Regions from separate parts of the Undibacterium sp. 5I1 genome, predicted to be linked through region 2. Evidence: predicted binding sites of a transcription regulator. Region 2 holds the regulator's gene; each other region holds the start of a gene.
The links. Region 2 encodes sigma-54, which starts transcription at its own class of promoters, with help from an activator protein. Its sites were predicted from a motif close to TGGCANGNAANCTGCTTT; they were not measured.
Positions count from the first base shown of each region.

Region 1: RGU72_RS17265 (outer envelope protein) is a predicted target of sigma-54. The motif match lies at 2,998-3,015, and genes of this name have one in related genera.
Region 3: RGU72_RS14150 (TorF family putative porin) is a predicted target of sigma-54. The motif match lies at 4,654-4,671, and genes of this name have one in related genera.

Region 1 is NZ_JAVIWI010000001.1:3,944,267-3,950,990, reverse strand. It holds gene RGU72_RS17275 (ABC transporter permease) at 1-903, opposite strand, end outside; gene RGU72_RS17270 (ABC transporter ATP-binding protein) at 905-2,575, opposite strand; gene RGU72_RS17265 (outer envelope protein) at 3,204-4,043, shown strand; gene RGU72_RS17260 (BMP family ABC transporter substrate-binding protein) at 4,230-5,309, shown strand; gene RGU72_RS17255 (PAS domain-containing methyl-accepting chemotaxis protein) at 5,629-6,724, opposite strand, start outside.
Region 2 is NZ_JAVIWI010000001.1:4,253,660-4,260,383, forward strand. It holds gene RGU72_RS18635 (KpsF/GutQ family sugar-phosphate isomerase) at 1-707, shown strand, start outside; gene RGU72_RS18640 (HAD family hydrolase) at 707-1,270, shown strand; gene lptC (LPS export ABC transporter periplasmic protein LptC) at 1,267-1,899, shown strand; gene lptA (lipopolysaccharide transport periplasmic protein LptA) at 1,940-2,524, shown strand; gene lptB (LPS export ABC transporter ATP-binding protein) at 2,529-3,269, shown strand; gene RGU72_RS18660 (RNA polymerase factor sigma-54) at 3,287-4,783, shown strand; gene hpf (ribosome hibernation-promoting factor, HPF/YfiA family) at 4,937-5,281, shown strand; gene ggt (gamma-glutamyltransferase) at 5,586-6,724, opposite strand, start outside.
Region 3 is NZ_JAVIWI010000001.1:3,207,444-3,214,167, reverse strand. It holds gene RGU72_RS14175 (serine hydrolase domain-containing protein) at 1-856, shown strand, start outside; gene RGU72_RS14170 (histidine phosphatase family protein) at 1,026-1,664, shown strand; gene RGU72_RS14165 (DUF2076 domain-containing protein) at 1,675-2,463, opposite strand; gene RGU72_RS14160 (YifB family Mg chelatase-like AAA ATPase) at 2,611-4,125, opposite strand; gene RGU72_RS14155 (accessory factor UbiK family protein) at 4,145-4,387, opposite strand; gene RGU72_RS14150 (TorF family putative porin) at 4,729-5,481, shown strand; gene RGU72_RS14145 (P-II family nitrogen regulator) at 5,506-5,844, shown strand; gene RGU72_RS14140 (ammonium transporter) at 5,874-6,724, shown strand, end outside.

The sequences.
Region 1 (6,724 bases), 310 kb from region 2:
CGAGCCAAACACGATGCCAATCGGATGCAAACGGCCGATCCATGCCACGATAATTGCAGCAAAGCCATAGCCTGGCGATATCTGAGCCTGCAACTGCCCAATCGGGCCTGCGACTTCACACATACCTGCCATACCGGCAGTCGCTCCGCTGATCAGTAAAGCGACCCAGACATTGCGCTTAATCGAAAATCCAGCATACGTCGCCGCTGCAGGTGCCAGTCCAGCTACCTGCATACGATAGCCCGCATACGTCTGACTAGAAAAAATCCAAGAAGCAATCGCCAGCACTAATCCCAACACAAAACTCCAGTTGGTACGAGTACCTTCGACTAATAGGGGGATTAAGTATGCGTCAGCGAAGGTTTTCGATTGCGGAAAATTAAAACCTTGGGGATCACGCCATGGGCCATGGACTAGAAACGATAAAAATAACTGCGCAATATAAACCAACATCAAGGTCACCAGAATTTCGCTGGTATTAAAACGGTTCCGTAAAAACGCCGGTATCGCAGCCCATGCCATACCGCCCAGAGCACCAGCCAACAACATCAGCGGCAAACCCCATGCGACGCTGGTATCTCCCAACCACAACGCGACGCCACCACTGGTAATCGCGCCCATCGTCAACTGGCCTTCTGCTCCGATATTCCAAACATTCGCTCGGAATCCTATTGCCAGACCAAGTGCGCACAATAATAAAGGTGATGCCTTCAATAATAATTCTCCAACCCCATATATGTTCTCGACCGGCTTGATGAAGAAGACATAAAACGCTTGTTGCGGTGGTTTTCCAAGTGCAGTAAAAATTATGATGCCGGTAAGCAACATCGCCACTGCCGCGATCAGGGGTGATGCGATCTTCATCATGGAAGACGGTACAGGGCGGCGCTCCAACTTAAACATATTAGACAAAATGGCTCTCCTGATGATTGTTTGCTTGTCCGGCGATAGATGGACGGTCTGACTGCATAGACGACCCGTCCATTCTCTTCCTCACTGTATCAAATTTGCCGCTCATCCAGTTTCCGATTTGTTCAATACTTGTATCGGCCAAAGGCAATGCCGGTGACAAACGTCCCTCAGCCAAAACGCAGATACGGTCGCTGATCGTGAACAATTCCTCCAGCTCTTCGGAGATGACTAGCAGCGCCACTCCTTGCTGTCGCAGATCCATCAGGGCTTGCCGTATCATCTGTGCAGCACCCACATCCACACCCCAAGTCGGCTGCGCGATTATCATCAATTTGGGATTGAGCATCGTCTCGCGTCCGACAATAAATTTTTGTAGATTGCCACCGGACAGACTAGAAGCAACAGCGCTGTCGCCACCGCATTTGACTTTGAAGCGTGTAATAACTTCTTGTGTGAACTGACGAATCGCAGAATGACGTAAAAATCCATTCTTCACCATGCCATGCCGGGCGCCAGTTAATAATGCGTTGTGTAATAGACTCATGGCAGGCACCGCACCACGCCCTAAGCGCTCCTCAGGAACAAAGGTCAGGCCCAGGCGTCGTCGTTGCGCTGAATTCAGGCGTCCGGCATCTTGTCCAATAATGCTGATCATCTTACTTTGCGGGCTGAGAACTTCTCCCGACAACGCAGCTAATAATTCTTTTTGGCCATTACCAGAGATACCTGCAATCCCCAATATTTCTCCGCTTTTTACAGACAAGCTGATCGATTCCAGCGCGGTGCCAAAAGGATCAATCGTCGACATGGACAAATGGTTTAGCGCTAAACGCACTTCCCCTGTTTCTTGTGGGACTAAATGACATTCGGCAAGTTCGCCACCGATCATCATCCGTGCCAGACTGTCGTTGGTTTCTTGTTTAGGTACCGCAGTACCCGTGACACGACCGCCGCGCAGCACGGTTGCTGTGTCACACAGTGCCCGGATCTCATCTAACTTATGGCTGATATACAAGATGCTGCAACCCTCTTTAGCCAATTGTCGCAACGTGTCAAACAAGATCAATACCGCCTGTGGAGTCAGCACGGATGTTGGTTCATCCATGATTAACAGCTTAGGCTCCAATAACAAGCAACGAACAATTTCTACCCTTTGGCGTTCGCCTACTGACATGCTATGTACTAGGCGGTAAGGGTCAATCGGTAATCCGTATTTGTCAGAGACTTCCGTAATCCTGGCGGCGAGCGATGCCGGTGCTGTCGGCACATCCATCGCAAGCGCAATATTCTCAGCAACCGTAAGGGTCTCAAATAAAGAAAAATGCTGAAACACCATTCCTATCCCCATACGTCGCGCTTGGGCGGGATTGGTGATATCCATATAGCGCCCTTCCCACAAAATCGTACCTTCATCGGGTTGGATCACGCCATACACGATTTTCATCAAGGTACTTTTACCGGCACCGTTTTCGCCGAGTAAAGCGTGAATCTCTCCGGGCTGCACGGTCAGTGCGATGTCGTCGTTGGCAACCACAGTAGGGTAGCGCTTGGTGATCCCAGTTAACACCAGACGAGGCGACTGTGTCAATGACGATATCGTCTGATCTGGCTGAATTGGCAGAGCCGTCGCAGGTAACTCAGGTGAAGCTGGCAAGTGATCCATAGCGTCCCGTTAAAGAGAGAAGTAAATAGCAAAATCAACTGTCGCAATTGTCATGCCAATCTCAGCCATTCCATATTGAGAAGTTCTCTGTATCGACATGCTGAGCATACAATCAGATGATGCAAATTGTCGACAATATTTCACTTTATTGATAACAATGTTTACTTAGAATGTGGTTAAAGCTGTTATATTTTCCTTTCGCCATCCCATCAATGATGAAAATAACATGCCTATCAATCATATGAGTTAAGTCGCGCACAACAATAGTATTGATCAGACAATCTGTTGTCAATCTTCCGATTTTCCATTAAAAACGCACTAGAAATGCACATTTATCGTCGTTTAAGGCCTAATTTAATGCGCTCGATTCAATGAAACGAAGTAAATCTGCTCCTCATTGGTGAGAAAAATCAAAAGGAGAGTGGCACATTTTTTGCTGACAAAGAGATTGGAAATCGTCAACATACAAATCCATTATTGTTGACAACTAAAACTATAACTGTCCATAAAACACCGAATAGTGAAAGATTTTTCGATTCTTACCTGCAGTCCAGTTCCATCCCAGTTTCAAAAAATAATTAGGCGGAAACAGATTCAAATTTAATCGTAAATCCTTATGGAGAGCATTATGTTGGCAACACCCTTAAAATCCTCAATCAGCAAGAAACTCGCTTCTGCAATCACATTGCTGCTAGCAAGCGCCACAGTCAGTCAGGCCAATGCGGCCGACTGGAGCGACACCTCAATCGGCTATCGTTACGGCTCCAAATTTGCAGAGCCATACAACCCAGAAGACATTTCAAAACATATATTCAATCTGACTCATGTCAGTGGGTACAAATACGGCTCGAATTATTTCAATATCGATCTGTTGCAGTCTGATAGTAAAGACAGCAATGCGCAAGAAGCATATGTGGTCTACCGGAACACTTTAGATCTAGGCAAAGTGACTGGTAAGAGCCTAGCCTTCGGTCCGGTGCGCGGTGTTGGCATTACCGCAGGCTTTGATTGGAACACGAAGAATGACACTGGATATGCCTCCAAAAAGCGCATGCTCGTTGTCGGCCCAACACTGATGGTGGATGTGCCTGGATTTTTAGACGTCAGTCTGTTGTTACTGCAAGAGAGCAACTTTCCTATTGGTGTCACTAGCCGCTACACCTATGATCTCCATCCTATGCTGAGTGCTGCATGGGGTATTCCTATCAGCACAAGCGGATTCGCATTTGAAGGCTATATGAATTACATCGCCTCCAAAGGAAAAAATGAATATGGTGGCCCAACCTCCCCAGAGACGAATATTGATGCGATGATCATGTATGACGTTGGCACTGCGCTTGGAATCGGCAAAAATACGTTACGAGCTGGTTTTGAATATCAATACTGGCGCAACAAGTTCGGCAATCCATCGCAAGTCCCCGGCTCATTGGCAAAAACACCGATGGCAAGAGTTGAATATCATTTTTAAACGGACAAAGTTGAGAGAGCGACAGTTTCAAACTAGTTGCGCGAGCTTCATCCCGCAAGAAGTTTGAGACTTCACGCTTGATTTTTTTTAGTCGTATTTATTACACGTTTTATCTTATTGTGTTTGTCTGTACTTACCAGTCGTCCCCGTTGCTATCAGGGATTTATTCAAGACAAGGAGTTATCAATGTACCGTATCCGTACCGTAGTAACCGCCATCGCTATGGCAAGCAGCTTGATGTCAGGCTCTGCAGCCTTTGCTGCCGAACCACTCAAAGTCGCCTTTGTGTATCTGGGCCCCGTCGGCGACGGTGGCTGGACATTCCAGCATGATCAAGGTCGCCTAGCAATTGAAAAAGAATTTGGTGCAAAAATCAAAACGACGTTTGTTGAAAACGTACCAGAAACCGCCGATGCAGAACGCGTCATCCGCCAATTAGCCGTCGATGGCAACAAGCTGATTTTCACGACCTCATTCGGCTACATGGATCCAACAGTCAAGGTTGCGAAATTATTTCCTAAAGTCCATTTTGTCCATGCTACAGGGTATAAAACAGCAGCCAATTTAGGGACTTACCAAACTAGGTTTTATGAAGGCGCTTACTTGCTCGGCATTATCGCGGGCAAGATGACTAAGTCCAACACACTGGGCTTTGTGGGTTCATTCCCGGTACCGGAAGTCGTGCGTAATATTGATGCTTTTACCTTGGGTGCAAAAAGCGTCAATCCTAAAATCAAGACCAAAGTCGTCTGGGTCAACACTTGGTACGACCCAGGCAAAGAACGTCAAGCTGCTGAGACTCTGGTAGCACAGGGTGCCGATATGCTGGCGCAAAATACGGACTCTCCGGCAGTGGTCCAGGTTGCAGAAGAAAAAGGCGTGCACGCTTTTGGTTGGGATACCGATATGGCGAAATATGGCCCTAAAGCCCAACTAACTGCGAACAAAGAAAATTGGGGCGTGTATTACAGTCAGGAAGTCAAACGCGAGCTGGCTGGCACTTGGAAACCTGAGCAAACCTTTTGGGGCATTAAAGAAAATCTCGTCGTTCTTTCCCCATTAAATGCATCAGTCCCTGCGGATGTTGCAAAACTGTTTAACGAGAAAAAACAGGCCATTGTCGATGGTAAATTGCTGCCATTTGGTGGTCCGTTAAAAGACAACACTGGCAAAGTCAAAGTGGCTGCGAACGCAGAATTGCCTATGGGTGAGCTGTTAGGTATTAACTGGTTAGTCGAAGGCGTTGAAGGATCTCTGCCAAAGTAAAGCGCCAATACTTAACTCCCGGACAGAAAGGCGATGCTGTTACACGGTCGCCTGCTTATTACAGTCAACGCCGCCAACTCTTATTGAATAGATTCGGTGGCTTTTGATTTAACCTATGAGTAACACATAGACCCTAAAGGAAGAAAAATGAATTTTTAGCACAAGTTGCTAAGTAAAAAAACGAGGCATACTAGACGATACACACGCTGTGTCGTTTGCGTCACATCATCAGCATAAAGAGATTATTTTTTATAATCAGACGAACTTTATCAGCCCTTATTTTTCACTCAGTTAAGTTATTGTGATATCTACACAACGACTAGTTGTGCAACATTTGAGAAATTTCACTGGCAGACTCAGCGGACCGATGGGCTAGCTTCCTGACTTCTGATGCGACCACCGCAAAACCTCGTCCACCATCTCCTGCTCGGGCAGCTTCGATTGCTGCATTTAACGATAGTAAGTTGGTCTGCATCGCCAAGTCATTAATCGTTGCCACAACTGTGCGTATACGATCCATCGTATTACGTTGACTAGTAATGTCGCTGGCATACATGGTGAGTTTTGAGAGCGTTTTTTCTACATTAAATATGGGGTTGAACGTACATTGAAGCCAGATCAAGCTGCCATCGGCACCGGTCACCTTGATCTCTCGATCTACTCCTTCTCCTTGTTTTAATTTGGCAAGAGTTTCTCCTAACATGACATCTCTGTAAATAATGCTGAGAGTCTTGCTGGCAGAACTTAGATTATCGTGCCCAAGTATTCCCAATAAAATAGGACTGGCATCGACGGGCTCGCCTTTGGCAGACCAGTCCGCCGTTGCAGTTGAGGAACGAATAGCCATTAGACGAGTTACATCTTCTTGAGCCTTCATCTTAGATTCTGTAATGTTCGCTTGCACCGACACAAATTTCTTTACATTGCCATTCTTATCGAAGACCGGATTGATGGATAGGGATATCCAATAGGGATCACCATTTTTGGTGTAATTTAAGATTTGTTCGTAGAAAGCTTCTTTTGCATGCAACTTGGCACGGATACGACTAATAGTCGCTTGATCGGTGTGTGGTCCCTGAAGTAATTTCCCTGGTTTTTTGCCTAATATCTCTTCCGATTGATACCCTGTCAATTTGGTAAATCCCGAGTTCACATATTCACACCAACCATCAGGGTCTGTAATAACAACTGAATTATCAGTCCCATTTGCGACGAGGGATAATAATTCAAAGGTCTTACGCTGCTCTACCTCGCGGGTAACATCAGTAGCAAACTTCACTACTTTAAACGGCTTACCTAACAAATCTAAAATCGGGTTGTAACTTGCTTGTATCCAAACATCGCGGCCAGATTTGTGAACTCGCCTAAATTCAGCAGCCTGATAATGGCCTTCTCGCAAATTGTCCCAAAATCGC
Region 2 (6,724 bases):
CGCCGCAAGATGTGTTTATCGGCATCTCTTATTCAGGTGAAGCGTCGGAATTGATGGCGATTGCGCCTATCATTAAACGTTTAGGCGTCAAATTGATTACCCTTACTGGTAATCCAACGTCTGGTCTGGCCAAACTGGCAGATGTACATTTAAATGTACATGTCGATAAAGAAGCTTGCCCGCTTAACCTTGCACCTACGGCTAGTACAACAGTCACACTGGCGCTGGGCGATGCACTTGCCGTTGCGGTGCTGGACGCACGTGGTTTCCGTGAAGAAGATTTCGCCCGGTCCCATCCCGGTGGCGCGCTTGGTCGACGCTTGCTGACGCATGTACGTGATGTGATGCGCAGCGGCGATGATATTCCTCAAGTGACGCCTGACACTAAATTGACCGTTGCGTTGATGGAAATCACCAAAAAAGGCATGGCGATGACGGCCGTAGTTGACCTTGAGCAGCGCGTCGTTGGCGTCTTTACCGATGGTGATTTACGTCGCTTGATGGAGAGTGTTCAGGATTTTACTAAAATTGTGATTGCCGAAGTCATGCACAAAAATCCGCGTAGTATTCGCGCAGAGCAACTGGCGGTAGAGGCGGTGGAGATTATGGAAACACACAGAATCAATCAGTTGCTGGTGACAGATGGACAAGGCAAGTTGGTTGGTGCTTTACATATTCACGATCTGACTCGTGCTAAGGTGATTTGATGACGGCAACGATAACGACAACGACAGCGAAGAGCTTGAAAGTAAATAGAGTTGCCAAGGCAGCCCAAGTCCAATTAATGATTTTTGATGTGGACGGTATTTTGACTGACGGCAGCCTGCATTTTGGCCCTGAGGGCGAAATGATGAAAAGCTTTAATGTGCTGGATGGTCAAGGTATAAGACTGCTGCAACAAGCTGGTATTCAGACCGCGATTATCAGCGCACGTCAGTCGCCGATTGTGGGGCGCCGTGCTTCCGATTTGGGGATTGTTCATTTGCGCCAGGGCATACATGACAAACGATCTGCTTTTGAAGAGTTGTGTATGGAACTGAATATCGCAAGAGAGTATTGCGGTTTTATTGGCGATGATGTAATCGATTTACCCGTGTTAACGCGAGTTGGTTTTGCCGTCAGCGTGCCGAATGGACATGCCGAAGTACGTTCCCGCGTTGATTATGTGACGCGGGCTACTGGCGGTAACGGCGCAGTCCGCGAAGTCTGTGATTTTATATTGCAGGCTCAAGGTAAATACGACCAGGCTTTAGTGCCTTTTTTAATATGAAAACCTTTATTTCTTTAGACCGGTTCCGGATTTGGCTATCCATTGTGATTCTTGGTATTGTCGTACTGTGTAGTTTTTGGGTTTTAGAAGTCATGCGCAAACATGATGTACAAAATACCTCAAATCTTCAAACCAGAATTGAGCCTGATTATTATGTTGAAAATTTCAATTTTATTCGGCTGCCAAACAAGGGGAAAATGAACTATCGTATTTCGGGTGATCGCTTAATTCATCGTCCGCGTTATGATAATTTTGAAATATCACAGCCGCGTATTAATAGCTTCGACGAAAATAAAACTCCTTTATTTATGCAAGCTGACAAAGCGGTAATCGAACAAAAAAATGCGCAGACAGCCGTCAAAATAGCACCGCGAGATAGTGATGAAATTCACTTATTTGGGCACGCCAAGGTAACCAGACCCGAGAGCCCAACGACAAAATACATGGAGTTGCAGTCCGACTATTTATTACTTTTACCTGATCTGAATATTATGAAAACTGACAAGGCAGTGAGTCTTTTTTCACAAAATACGGAAACGCATGCGATCGGAATGTTCGCCAATAATGAAACTCAGGAAGTAAATCTGCTAAGTAAAGTTCAAATTCAGATCCAGCCTAAAAAACAGTAGATCAGTTGCCAAATTCAAGTAACAGTATGAGGATATATTCATGACATTTTTTAAACATCAACGTAAATACAAACATCAAGCATCGATATCATTTGCATTGATAATTGCAAGTCTGTCGTTGACTCATTCCCCTGCGTTTGCTGAGAAAGCAGATAGCCAAAAGATGACAGCAATCACCTCAGACCGATCTGATCGTAACGGTAAAACGAATGTAACTACGTTGACCGGTGATGTGATCATTATCCGTGGGACATTAATAGTAAAAGCGGCTCGTGCCGTAATGACTGAGACGGCAACCAGTACTAGTTATGTGCTTTTTTCAGCACCGGGAGTGCAGGTGTTTTTCCGCCAAAAAAGAGATGGCGGCGCTGATTTATGGGTCGAGGGCGTTGCTGACAGGGTTGAGTATGATGACAAAACCGAGATTACGAAATTTATTTCTAAAGCCGATGTGAAATATCTCGACGGGACTGTAGTCACTCAAGAACAAAAGGGTGAATATTTGTCTTACGACAGCCTGAACGATCTTTTTGTCGCTGAGAATAATAGTTCCGGTACAACGGTGCCTGGCTCTGGCCGGACTACCTTGTTCATCGCGCCAAAATCTGACAAAAAAGTCAAATAACAAGATGAGTACATTGTCGATTAAAGGTTTACAAAAACGTTATGGCGCACGCCAGGTGGTAAGCGATGTGTCATTGGATGTGAAGAGCGGTGAAGTCGTTGGTTTGCTGGGTCCTAACGGCGCAGGTAAGACGACATCGTTTTATATGATTGTTGGTTTGGTCACCTCGGATGGCGGTGAAATTAATATTGATGGCGTAGATATTTCACGCCTGCCGATACATAAAAGAGCCAAGTTGGGTTTGTCCTATTTGCCGCAAGAAGCCTCAGTGTTTCGTAAGTTATCGGTAGAGGACAATATCCGCGCCGTACTTGAATTGCAAAAAAATCCAGAAGGTAAATTTCTGACTAAGGCTGCCATTGAGCAACAATTAGACACCTTACTTGCTGAATTGCAGATTGAGGGTATTCGAGAGAATCAGGCTCTGTCATTGTCCGGCGGTGAGCGTCGCAGGGTAGAGATTGCCCGGGCGCTGGCAACTAGTCCTCGTTTTGTCTTACTGGATGAGCCTTTTGCGGGCGTTGATCCAATCGCCGTGATTGAAATTCAGCGTATTGTGGGCTTCCTGAAAGATAGAGGGATAGGGGTACTGATTACCGATCACAATGTGCGCGAAACCTTGGGTATTTGTGATCACGCTTACATCATCAATCAAGGTGCAGTGCTTGCCGCAGGTAAGCCCGACGACATCATCAATAATGAGTCCGTCCGCAGAGTTTATTTGGGAGAGCATTTCCGCATGTAGCGGGAAGCCATATGATGATGAAGCAAAGCCTGCAACTGCGCACGTCACAGCATTTGGCGTTAACGCCGCAATTGCAGCAATCTATCCGTTTGCTGCAATTGTCCACGCTGGAGCTACATCAAGAGTTAGAAAATCTACTTTCCGACAATCCCATGTTGGAGCGGGTAGATGATCCTATGGATAATGCAGTGCGCTTGCTTGCCGACGGCGCCATCAGTGCGACTACGAATAATTCTGAAACTGAATTCGCCGCGCCAGAAAAGAATGGCGATGCTGCTACAGCAAGTGCCAGTTCTGAAAATGCCGACCTTAGCGAAGTCGCTGCCTCTGCCGATAGTACCAGCGCGAATGAAGAAGAGTGGAGCTTTGATGATGTTCCTCAAGGCAGCAAATCGTCAGAAGAAGATGACGGACGTCCGCAATTAGAGGCAGCGCAAACCAGCCTCAGAGATCATTTGCTGGAGCAGATGCGGCTGAACATCCGTGAGCCGCGAGATCGGGCTCTGATTGAGCTGATGATTGATGCCTTGGATACCAATGGCTATTTGATGGAAACACTGGAAGAAATTCATGCCAGCTTGCCGTTGGAGTTATGTGTTGAGCCAGAAGAATTATCCTTTGCGCTGAACATGTTGCAGAACTTTGACCCTAGCGGTGTCGGTGCCAGAAATGTATCCGAATGTCTGGCCTTGCAGATTAAACGTTTCCCTAAAATTCCTTTTGTGACGCGTCGGCTGGCGCAAAAAATTGTTGAGAACCACATCACTTTATTCGCTCAAAGAGATTTTAATAAGTTGAAGAAAATTCTCAATTGTGATGACGAGGATTTACGCGAAGCGCAAGTGGTTATTCGTCAATGTAATCCCAAACCGGGTGCTGAATTTGCCGCGGCCGCTTCGGATTATGTCGTGCCGGATGTGATCGTCAGAAAGACAGTGAACGGCTGGCAAGTATTACTCAACCAAGATGTGATGCCAAAGCTACGTGTTAATAGTATGTATGCCAGCATCATGAAGCAAAATCGTGGTGACGGTACGCTAGGTTCCCAATTGCAAGAGGCGCGCTGGCTAATCAAAAATATGCGGCAACGCTTTGATACGATTTTACGGGTTTCACAAGCGATAGTTGAAAGACAACGTAATTTTTTCACGCACGGTGCCGTTGCAATGCGACCACTTGTGTTGCGCGAAATTGCTGATACACTGGGTTTACACGAGAGCACTATTTCTCGTGTAACGACGCAAAAATACATGCTGACCCCGCATGGTATGTTTGAGTTGAAATATTTCTTCGGTAGCCATGTCGCGACGGAAGCAGGGGGGGAAGCATCATCCACCGCGATACGTGCACTCATCAAGCAGTTGATAGGAGCAGAAGACCAGAAAATCCCACTCTCTGACAGCAAGATTGCAGACATGCTGGGAGAACAAGGCATGGTAATTGCGCGACGTACAGTCGCCAAATATCGCGAAGCTTTGAAAATCCCGCCAGTAAGCCTGCGCAAATCTTTGTAACTTGTTCTTGAAATATCCTCGTATGTTGCTATATATAATTTAGCTCAATAAATAATTTAAATATTAGTCTGCCAATTCATCGTCTGATTAAATTTACATTAATTGAGTTAAGATAAAATGTTTGTAACAAGTAAGATTACCAAGGAGCGTAGTATGAATCTCACCATCAGTGGACATCACCTCGAAGTAACTCCTGCAATTCGTGAACATGTGCAAAATAAGCTTGAACGTATCAGGCGGCATTTCGATCAAGTAATTGATATCGCCGTCATCCTGACCGTGGATAAGCTCAAAGAAAAGGAAAAACGCCATAAAGCAGACATTAATCTGCACATCAGTGGCAAAGATATTCATGTTGAAAGCCTGGCACAAGATCTCTACGCCGCCATCGACACTCTCATCGACAAACTAGACCGACAAGTCATTAAACATAAAGACAAAATCCAAAATCATCAACATGACGCGATCAAACACATACCCGATCCGACGCCAGTGTAAGCAGATGACTTAGTCGCTTTTTCGATTAGAAAATAGCAAAAAAGGACGCAATTCGGCGTCCTTTTTTTGTTTGCGTAACACTTGATTTGGTTTCGAAGATTATGTGCTGATATAAATATACTCCCCTATTATTTTTATAAATATGGCTTATTGTCCAGTAATTACCTGGACAACTAAAATATACTTGGGGAGAGTATTTATATTGAATAACTGGAGAAATAAGCGATACTCGTAGCTATTCATTTCTTTAAGCCGCACAGATTAGTTTGTACCCGTTTAAATTTCTACGCATTTAAATTTGACCTTAATACCCCAAAGTTTTTCCGTCAGGATTGCGCGGATCTGAATAACCATCAAATCCCTGATTGCTCATTTGTATAGTTTGTGTGCGACCCATAGTCGGTGACAATTTCAGATGCTGACCTTTTTGCTCCAGTATGTTTAAGGTATCGATGCTGATCCCTTTTTCTACGCGCAATTGATCTGGCATCCATTGATGATGAATACGAGGCGCAATGCTGGCTTCGGCAACATTCATATCATGGTCAATCACATTCATAATAATTTGCAAACTGGTGGTGATAATCCGGCTGCCACCTGGGCTGCCTGTGGTCAAAAATGGTTGTCCGTCTTTTAAAATAATTGTCGGTGACATTGAGCTGAGCGGGCGCTTGTATGCCGCAATCGCATTGGCATCGCCACCAAGTAATCCAAACGCGTTGGGAGCACCCGCTTTTACGGAGAAATCATCCATTTCATTATTTAAGGTAATGCCGGTGCCGCTAGCAACGATGCCGCTACCAAAATTCAGATTCAACGTGTAGGTGGTTGCGACGACATTACCATACTGATCTGCTGTAGCAAAATGGGTAGTTTGATCACTTTCGTAAGGCGCTAGTTTACCGGGCTTGATTTGATCGGACGGCGTTGCATGTTCTGGATTAATTTTCTTTGATAACTCATCAGCATAGGCGCGCGATGTCAGTGCTTTAATAGGTACTTTGACAAAATCCGGGTCGCCCAAATATTCAGAACGATCGGCATAAGCGAGCTTCATGGTCTCCGCCATCAGGTGTAAGTTTTGTGCACTGTTACTGCCTTGTTCTTTAATCGGAAAGTGTTCAAGAATATGCAACATTTGTACGATGTGTACGCCGCCTGAGCTGGGTGGCGGCATGGACACGATTTCATAGCCGCGATAATTACCTTTGACGGGTTCGCGCTCGACGACCTTATAATTTTTCAGATCTTCTGCACTGATAATGCCTTCATGCTGCGCCATTTCTGCAACAATTTTCTTTGCGATGGCCCCTTGATAAAAAGCACTTGCGCCTTCTTTTGCAATTAACTTGAGGGATGCAGCCAGATCTTTTTGGATTAATTTTTCACCAGCGACCAAAGGTTTGCCATTTTTAAAAAAGATCGCTTTGCTTGATTCCCACG
Region 3 (6,724 bases), 1.0 Mb from region 2:
ATACGCCTCAATTACCAAGTTATTCACCTCGGTCATGGTGATGCAGCAGGTGGATGCCGGTAAGCTGGCGTTGGATATGCCGCTGGGCAAATTCTGGCCGGATTTCCCTAATGAGGCAGCGCGGGCAATCACCCTCCGGCAGTTGATGTTGCATATGTCTGGCTTGGCTAATCCAGATAAGTTACCGCAGTTTTATTTCGCCCGCACACCAGCATCCGGTGACATGCAGCTAAACGCCACAACAGTCTGCGCCGCCCCTTTGCAGCGCGCGCCAGGTGAAGCATTTGATTACAATAATTGCGATTTCATCGTCTTAGGTGCGCTGCTAGAAAAAGTTACTGGCATCAAATATCAAAAGTTATTGCAGCAAAAGATATTCAATCCCGCCAAAATGACCCATTCCGGTATGTACAGTCCGCCAAATTACGACGATCTAAGCCATGTGCATGGCATCGTCAGCGGCAATCCAGAAATCCCAATCAACTTTGCCAGCTACGGTGCCGCGGGAGCGACTTTTGGGACCTTGCGGGATTTATTGGCTTTTGATCAGGCCTTTAGCCGGGGCAGGTTGTTGTCCCCAGCCAGCCGCGCTGAGATGGTGAAACCGAATGCCGTTGGCGGTGCATTGGGCGTCTGGTCTTATCCATTTTCTGCCAAGGCGGATAAACCCGCCAGCATGATCGTCGAGCGCCAAGGCTGGATAGGCGGTATCCGCACACTCAATTTGGTGGACATCAAAAACGAAGCTTATCTGATCATGATCAGCACCAACGGCGATGTCGATTTAAGCCAGACCTGGGCCAACAAAGGTCCGGCTGCAGGGCTGTTGCAGGCGACTTTACTGGCGATTCCATAATTGAGTAAAAGTAGAATAGATCAATATACTCCCCTTATTTTTATTTGAAATCGGCTTATTGTCCAAATTTTATATGGATAATATAAATATACCTACTGGGAGTATATTTTGTTTCATAGAGATTTATTGATTGATTTTGATGAAAAACCAGATTGCAAGGGACACACCGATGAAGCGATTACTCCTAATTTTGTCACTCTTTTTCGCAGGTAATGCCTGTTGCCAAACCAGTGAGCCAGCTCCGCAGCCGACTCCTCCGCTAACTCAAAAGCTTGCGGCTAAGTTATCAACTGAGTTAGCAACGAAGTTAGCAATGAAGTTAGCAACCCCAGACTATGTATTAATGATGCGCCATACCAGAGCGCCCGGCGTTGGTGATCCCGCCAATTTCAAGCTGGGCGATTGTAAGACGCAAAGAAACCTCAGCGATGAAGGCATCACCCAGGCAAAACGAATTGGTCAGTGGTTAAAACAGCAGGGCATACAAACCGCAGCGGTGTATGCGAGTCCTTGGTGCCGGACGAGCGATACGGCGCGTCTCTTGGGTTTTGGACCAGTCACGCCAGAAAACGCGCTGGCATCGACTTTTGAAGAGAAGAATAGTGCGACCTTAGCGCCCAGTGATTTACCGACGTTTATTCAAAGCGCGATCAAAACCAAAGGCTCAAAAGCACTGATTTTAGTCACGCATCAAGTCAATATCTCGGCGTATTCTGGGGTAGATACCGCCGCCGGTGAGATGGTATTAATCAAGCTGGATCAAAGCGGGAAAATGCTGTCCCGCGAGGTTTATCCGAGACCTGATTAAGCGCTCCAGCTTAAATATCATCTAAGATGTCAGCGCCAGCGTTGTCATCCATGCTGCTGATATCGTCAATTCCACTGGCATCGGCCAAACTGTTGCTGTCATGGTTGCTGCTATTGCTGCTATTGCTGTTATCGGCAGCAGTTTTATCTTCACTAGAGGAATTCGGGATGAAACCGCTGTCAGCATTACTGAGGCTGGCTGCCGGGTTGGTTTCTCGATTCGTTCCGGCATTCATTCCGTGATGGTTGCCAACTAAATTCTCTATTCCCTGAAACAAAAATGCGCCTGCTGCGACACCAGCAGCAGTTGCCGCAACGGTGCCCAGCATATTGCCGGCGTTGCCGCCGAAGAAGCCAGAGCTTGGCGCAGATGCCATCTGGTTCGTAAATGCGGGTGCCAGAGCTGGCGCGGTCGGGTTTGCCAACGGCGTCCCGTTTGTTGCGCTGGTCGCATTGATGGAGGAAGCTGCCGACGGTGAGCTGATTGGTGCGTTGATTGGCGGACTACTGACGCTGTTGCCCCAAGCCGTATTGGTGGCTTGCAAAAATCCACTGGCAGTATTGCCACGCGTGGCTTTGAGTTCCGCGTTTTCCGCTTGTAACTGTGCGATCTGACTTTGCGCGTTGGACACCGCTTGTTCTAACAACAAGCTACGTTGCACCAACAAATAAGCCGCATCCGGCTGGCGTGCGATGGCATCGGCAATCATGCTTTGTGCCTGCTGATCCTTATTCAAGGCCTGGGTTTGCACCAGTTGCGTTAAAAAAGTTTGCAATAATTGAATTTCGCTGGGGGACATGGATTGCTCCTTGGAGAGGTGTGCGCAGAGTAATAGAGTAAATGCGGTGCATACAATGAAACTTATCTTGCTGCGAATGGGCGCATTTCAAGGGATAAGCCTGAATTCACTGTTTCCAGCCGGTTCTTAATTCGCTCCCAACGTTCTTCAGCGCTCTTTTAATGCTCTGCGATACTGGATCGCCTCAGCAACATGTGGCTGACCTATTTGCGCAATATTGGCAAGATCGGCAATCGTGCGCGCTACTTTCAGCACCCGATGGTAGGCCCGTGCTGACCAGTTGAGTTTGATCATGGCATTTCGCAAAAGCTCCTCGGCAGCTTGGTCGGGCTGACAATACTGATCAATCTCTGTCGTCGATAAATGGTTATTGGTTTTACCTTGGCGCGCGATTTGCCGCTCAAAAGCCGCCTCAACCCGCGCATGAATTGCGGCAGTCGTTTCGCCGTCCGCTTGTTTCAATAAATCCTGATGCGGCAATGCGCCGACCTGGATTTGCATGTCAATACGATCCAGCAAAGGACCAGAAATTTTGTCCTGATAACGAGCGATATTGTCCGGTGTGCAGCGGCATTTGCCATTGGTATGTCCAAAATAGCCACATGGACAGGGGTTCATTGCAGCGATGAGTTGGAACTTAGCCGGAAAATCCGCTTGCCGCGCCGCTCGCGAAATCGTAATGTGACCAGACTCCAGCGGCTCACGCAAGACTTCTAAAACACGACGGTCAAATTCAGGCAGCTCATCTAAAAACAATACACCGCGATGAGCGAGCGAGATTTCTCCGGGGCGCGGGACACTACCTCCGCCAACCAGTGCAACCCCAGACGCTGTGTGATGCGGCGACCTAAAAGGGCGGTTCTTCCATTTAGACACCGAGAAGCCGCTCGTCAAGGATTGCACCGCGGCAGATTCCAATGCTTCCTGATCTGTCATGCTTGGCAAAATCCCCGGGAAGCGCGCCGCCAACATAGATTTTCCGGTACCGGGCGGCCCCACCATCAAAACACTATGCATGCCTGCTGCCGCAACTTCTAAAGCGCGCTTGGCTTGCAGTTGCCCTTTCACTTCCATAAAGTCGGGATAAGGCTGACGTTGCGTAACCGTAGTCACCTGATGCGGCTTGAGCTTCGCCGCTGCATCAAAACCGGCGAAGTGGGCGCACACCTGTAGTAGCGAATCCGCCGGATAGATGGTGGCGTCTTTGACCAGTGCGGCCTCATCCGCATTAGCGCGAGGCAAAATAAAAGCGCGTGGATTTTGGGTGTTTTTACAAATCGCAAATGTCATCGCCAGCGCGCCACGGATAGGGCGCAACTCACCAGATAGCGATAATTCCCCTGCAAATTCGTACTGATCTAAAGCGTCCCCCGGGATTTGACCAGACGCCGCCAAAATACCTAGGGCAATCGGCAAATCAAACCGGCCAGATTCTTTAGGCAAATCTGCGGGTGCCAGATTGACCGTAATCCTTTTGGTAGGGAAATCGAACCGCGCATTTTGTAAAGCCGCTCTGACACGATCTTTAGATTCTTTGACCTCAGTTTCGGGCAGACCAACAATCGTGAACGCGGGAAGACCATTTGCCAGATGCACCTCCACAGTGACCTCTGGTGCCTCCATCCCGGTAAGGGCACGGCTTTTTAGTACGGCGAGTGACATTATTGTTTGAGCTTAGTGTTTAAGTTTTATCGGCCGGTACTTCCAGCGCAGCGATGCGCGCTTCTAATGCCTCCAACTTGGCACGAGTTTTTGCTAGGACTTGCGCCTGGATATCAAACTCTTCTCTGGTCACCAAATCTAGTTTGGAGAAACCCTGACTCATCATCGCTTTGACATTTTTTTCAATGTCTTTGGCTGGTGAATTTTCTAACACCTGGTTAATTTTGGTTTGAATATCACTAAAAAAATCTTGCTTGTTCATATTAATCCTTAGAAGTAGTTTTTATGCTCTTAAATGGGGCGTAAAAATAAACAGAGAACTTAAATTTGCTTTTATTTGGTGCGTTTATTGGCTGGGGTAAAAATAGATTGCTTACTTTGCATCTATTTGCATTGTAACTTGTATGGAATCATAACGTATCAAACTCATCACGTAAGCACTGACAGCTGCCTAATTGCAATTTAATGCTGTGTTTGCTGCGGATTTTTTCCAAAAATGGCAAATTTTATTTTGTTTAAATGGTGGCTTGGCACGACTCCTGCTAATGGATGCAAATAGTAAAAGTTTTTTAAGCCGCAACATAACTAAAAACGGGAAAGTCCATGAAAAAATTACTATTAGCAGTTGCAGTAGCAGCATCTTTTGGCGCTAGTCTGGCTCATGCAGAAGACGCTAAGCCAGACAATGAAGTTAGTTTCAATATCGGTGGTGTAAGTGACTACCGCTATCGTGGTATTTCGCAAACTCGTCTCGACCCTGCGCTACAAGGTGGTGCTGATTACACCCACAATCCTACTGGTTTTTACGCGGGCACATGGTTATCGACAATTAAATGGACTAAAGATGCTGGTGGTAGCGGCAATGTTGAATGGGATATTTACGGCGGTAAGCGTGGCGAAATCGTTAAAGATGTCTCTTACGATGTTGGCGTTCTCTCATATGTCTATCCATCCAATGGTTTGAGTAGTGTTCCTGGGTTTGCTAACGCAAACACAACTGAGATCTACGGCCAACTCGGTTATGGTCCGGTATATGTCAAATACTCTCATTCAGTAACAAATTTGTTTGGATTTGTTAATAGTAAAAATAGTGGTTACTTAGACATCGGTGCCAATGTGGATATCGTGCCAGATGCCGGTTACACCCTGAATTTGCATGTGGGTCATCAAACCGTCAAAAATAATACTGCCTCTGCTTACACCGACTGGAAGATTGGCGTAACTAAAGAATTTGTTGGCGTCACCTTTAGCCTTGCCGCTATCGCAACCAATGCTGATGAGAAGTTATATTACACACCTGCAGGTAAATTTACTGGTAAGACAAGCTTAGTTTTCTCCGCACTGAAGTCGTTCTAAAACATTTATTAAATAGAGGTCAGCATGAAACTGATTACCGCCATTATTAAACCCTTTAAGCTAGACGAGGTGCGAGAAGCACTGTCTGCTATTGGTGTGCAAGGGATTACAGTCACTGAAGTCAAGGGTTTCGGACGTCAAAAAGGGCATACCGAGTTGTATCGTGGTGCCGAATATGTGGTCGATTTTTTGCCCAAGACAAAAATTGAAGCTGCGGTAGATGATGCGATTGTTGATCGTGCTATTGAAGCGATAGAGATTGCTGCTCGTACCGGGAAAATCGGCGACGGCAAAATTTTTGTCTATGACTTGCAACAAGTTGTGCGTATTCGTACCGGTGAAACCGGCAACGACGCACTGTGACCGATATCGTGGAATCAGGGAGATCACACATGAAAAAAACATTCTGCAAAGCGTTGATAACTAGCGCCTTGTTCCTGTCCGTTGGCTTTGCATCGTCGGCAATCGCAGCCGATGAAGCATCTGCCAAAGTGGATGCACCAGCTTCTACTGCTGCTGTTACTGCGCCAGCCGTTGCATCAGTGCCTGCTGAAATGGCATCCGCCGCTGCCAGTGCTGCCGTGGCGCCAGTAGCACCGGCAGCGGCGACAGATGCTACAGCCGCTTCAGGCGCTGTTGCTGCACCTGCACCTGTTGCCAATAAGGGCGATACTGCCTGGATGATGGTATCTACTTTGCTAGTCATTTTGATGACAATTCCAGGCTTGGCTTTGTTCTACGGCGGCTTGGTTCGTTCTAAAAATATGCTGTCAATCTTAATGCAGGTCTTCATGATTTTTGCAGTGGTTATCGTACTTTGGTGCATTTACGGCTACTCATTGGCATTCACAGAAGGTGGCAAATTTATTGGCTCGTTTGATCGCCTGTTCCTCAACGGTATTTGGGATCCGGCCAAAGCAACGTTCGCGACTGCGGCAACTTTCAGCAAAGGTGTTGTGATTCCTGAATTTGTCTATGTGGCTTTCCAGGCGACTTTTGCAGCAATTACTTGCGGCCTGATCATCGGCGCATTTGCTGAGCGCGCTAAGTTCACCGCCGTTTTACTGTTTATCGTATTGTGGTTCACTTTCAGTTACTTGCCGATCGCGCACATGGTCTGGTTCTGGACGGGTCCTGATGCGATTAAAGATGCTGCGACTTTGGCGACTGAAACTGCAAAAGGCGGCTTCCTGTTCCAAAAAGGTGCGTTGGACTTCGCTGGCGGTACTGTCGTTCATATCAA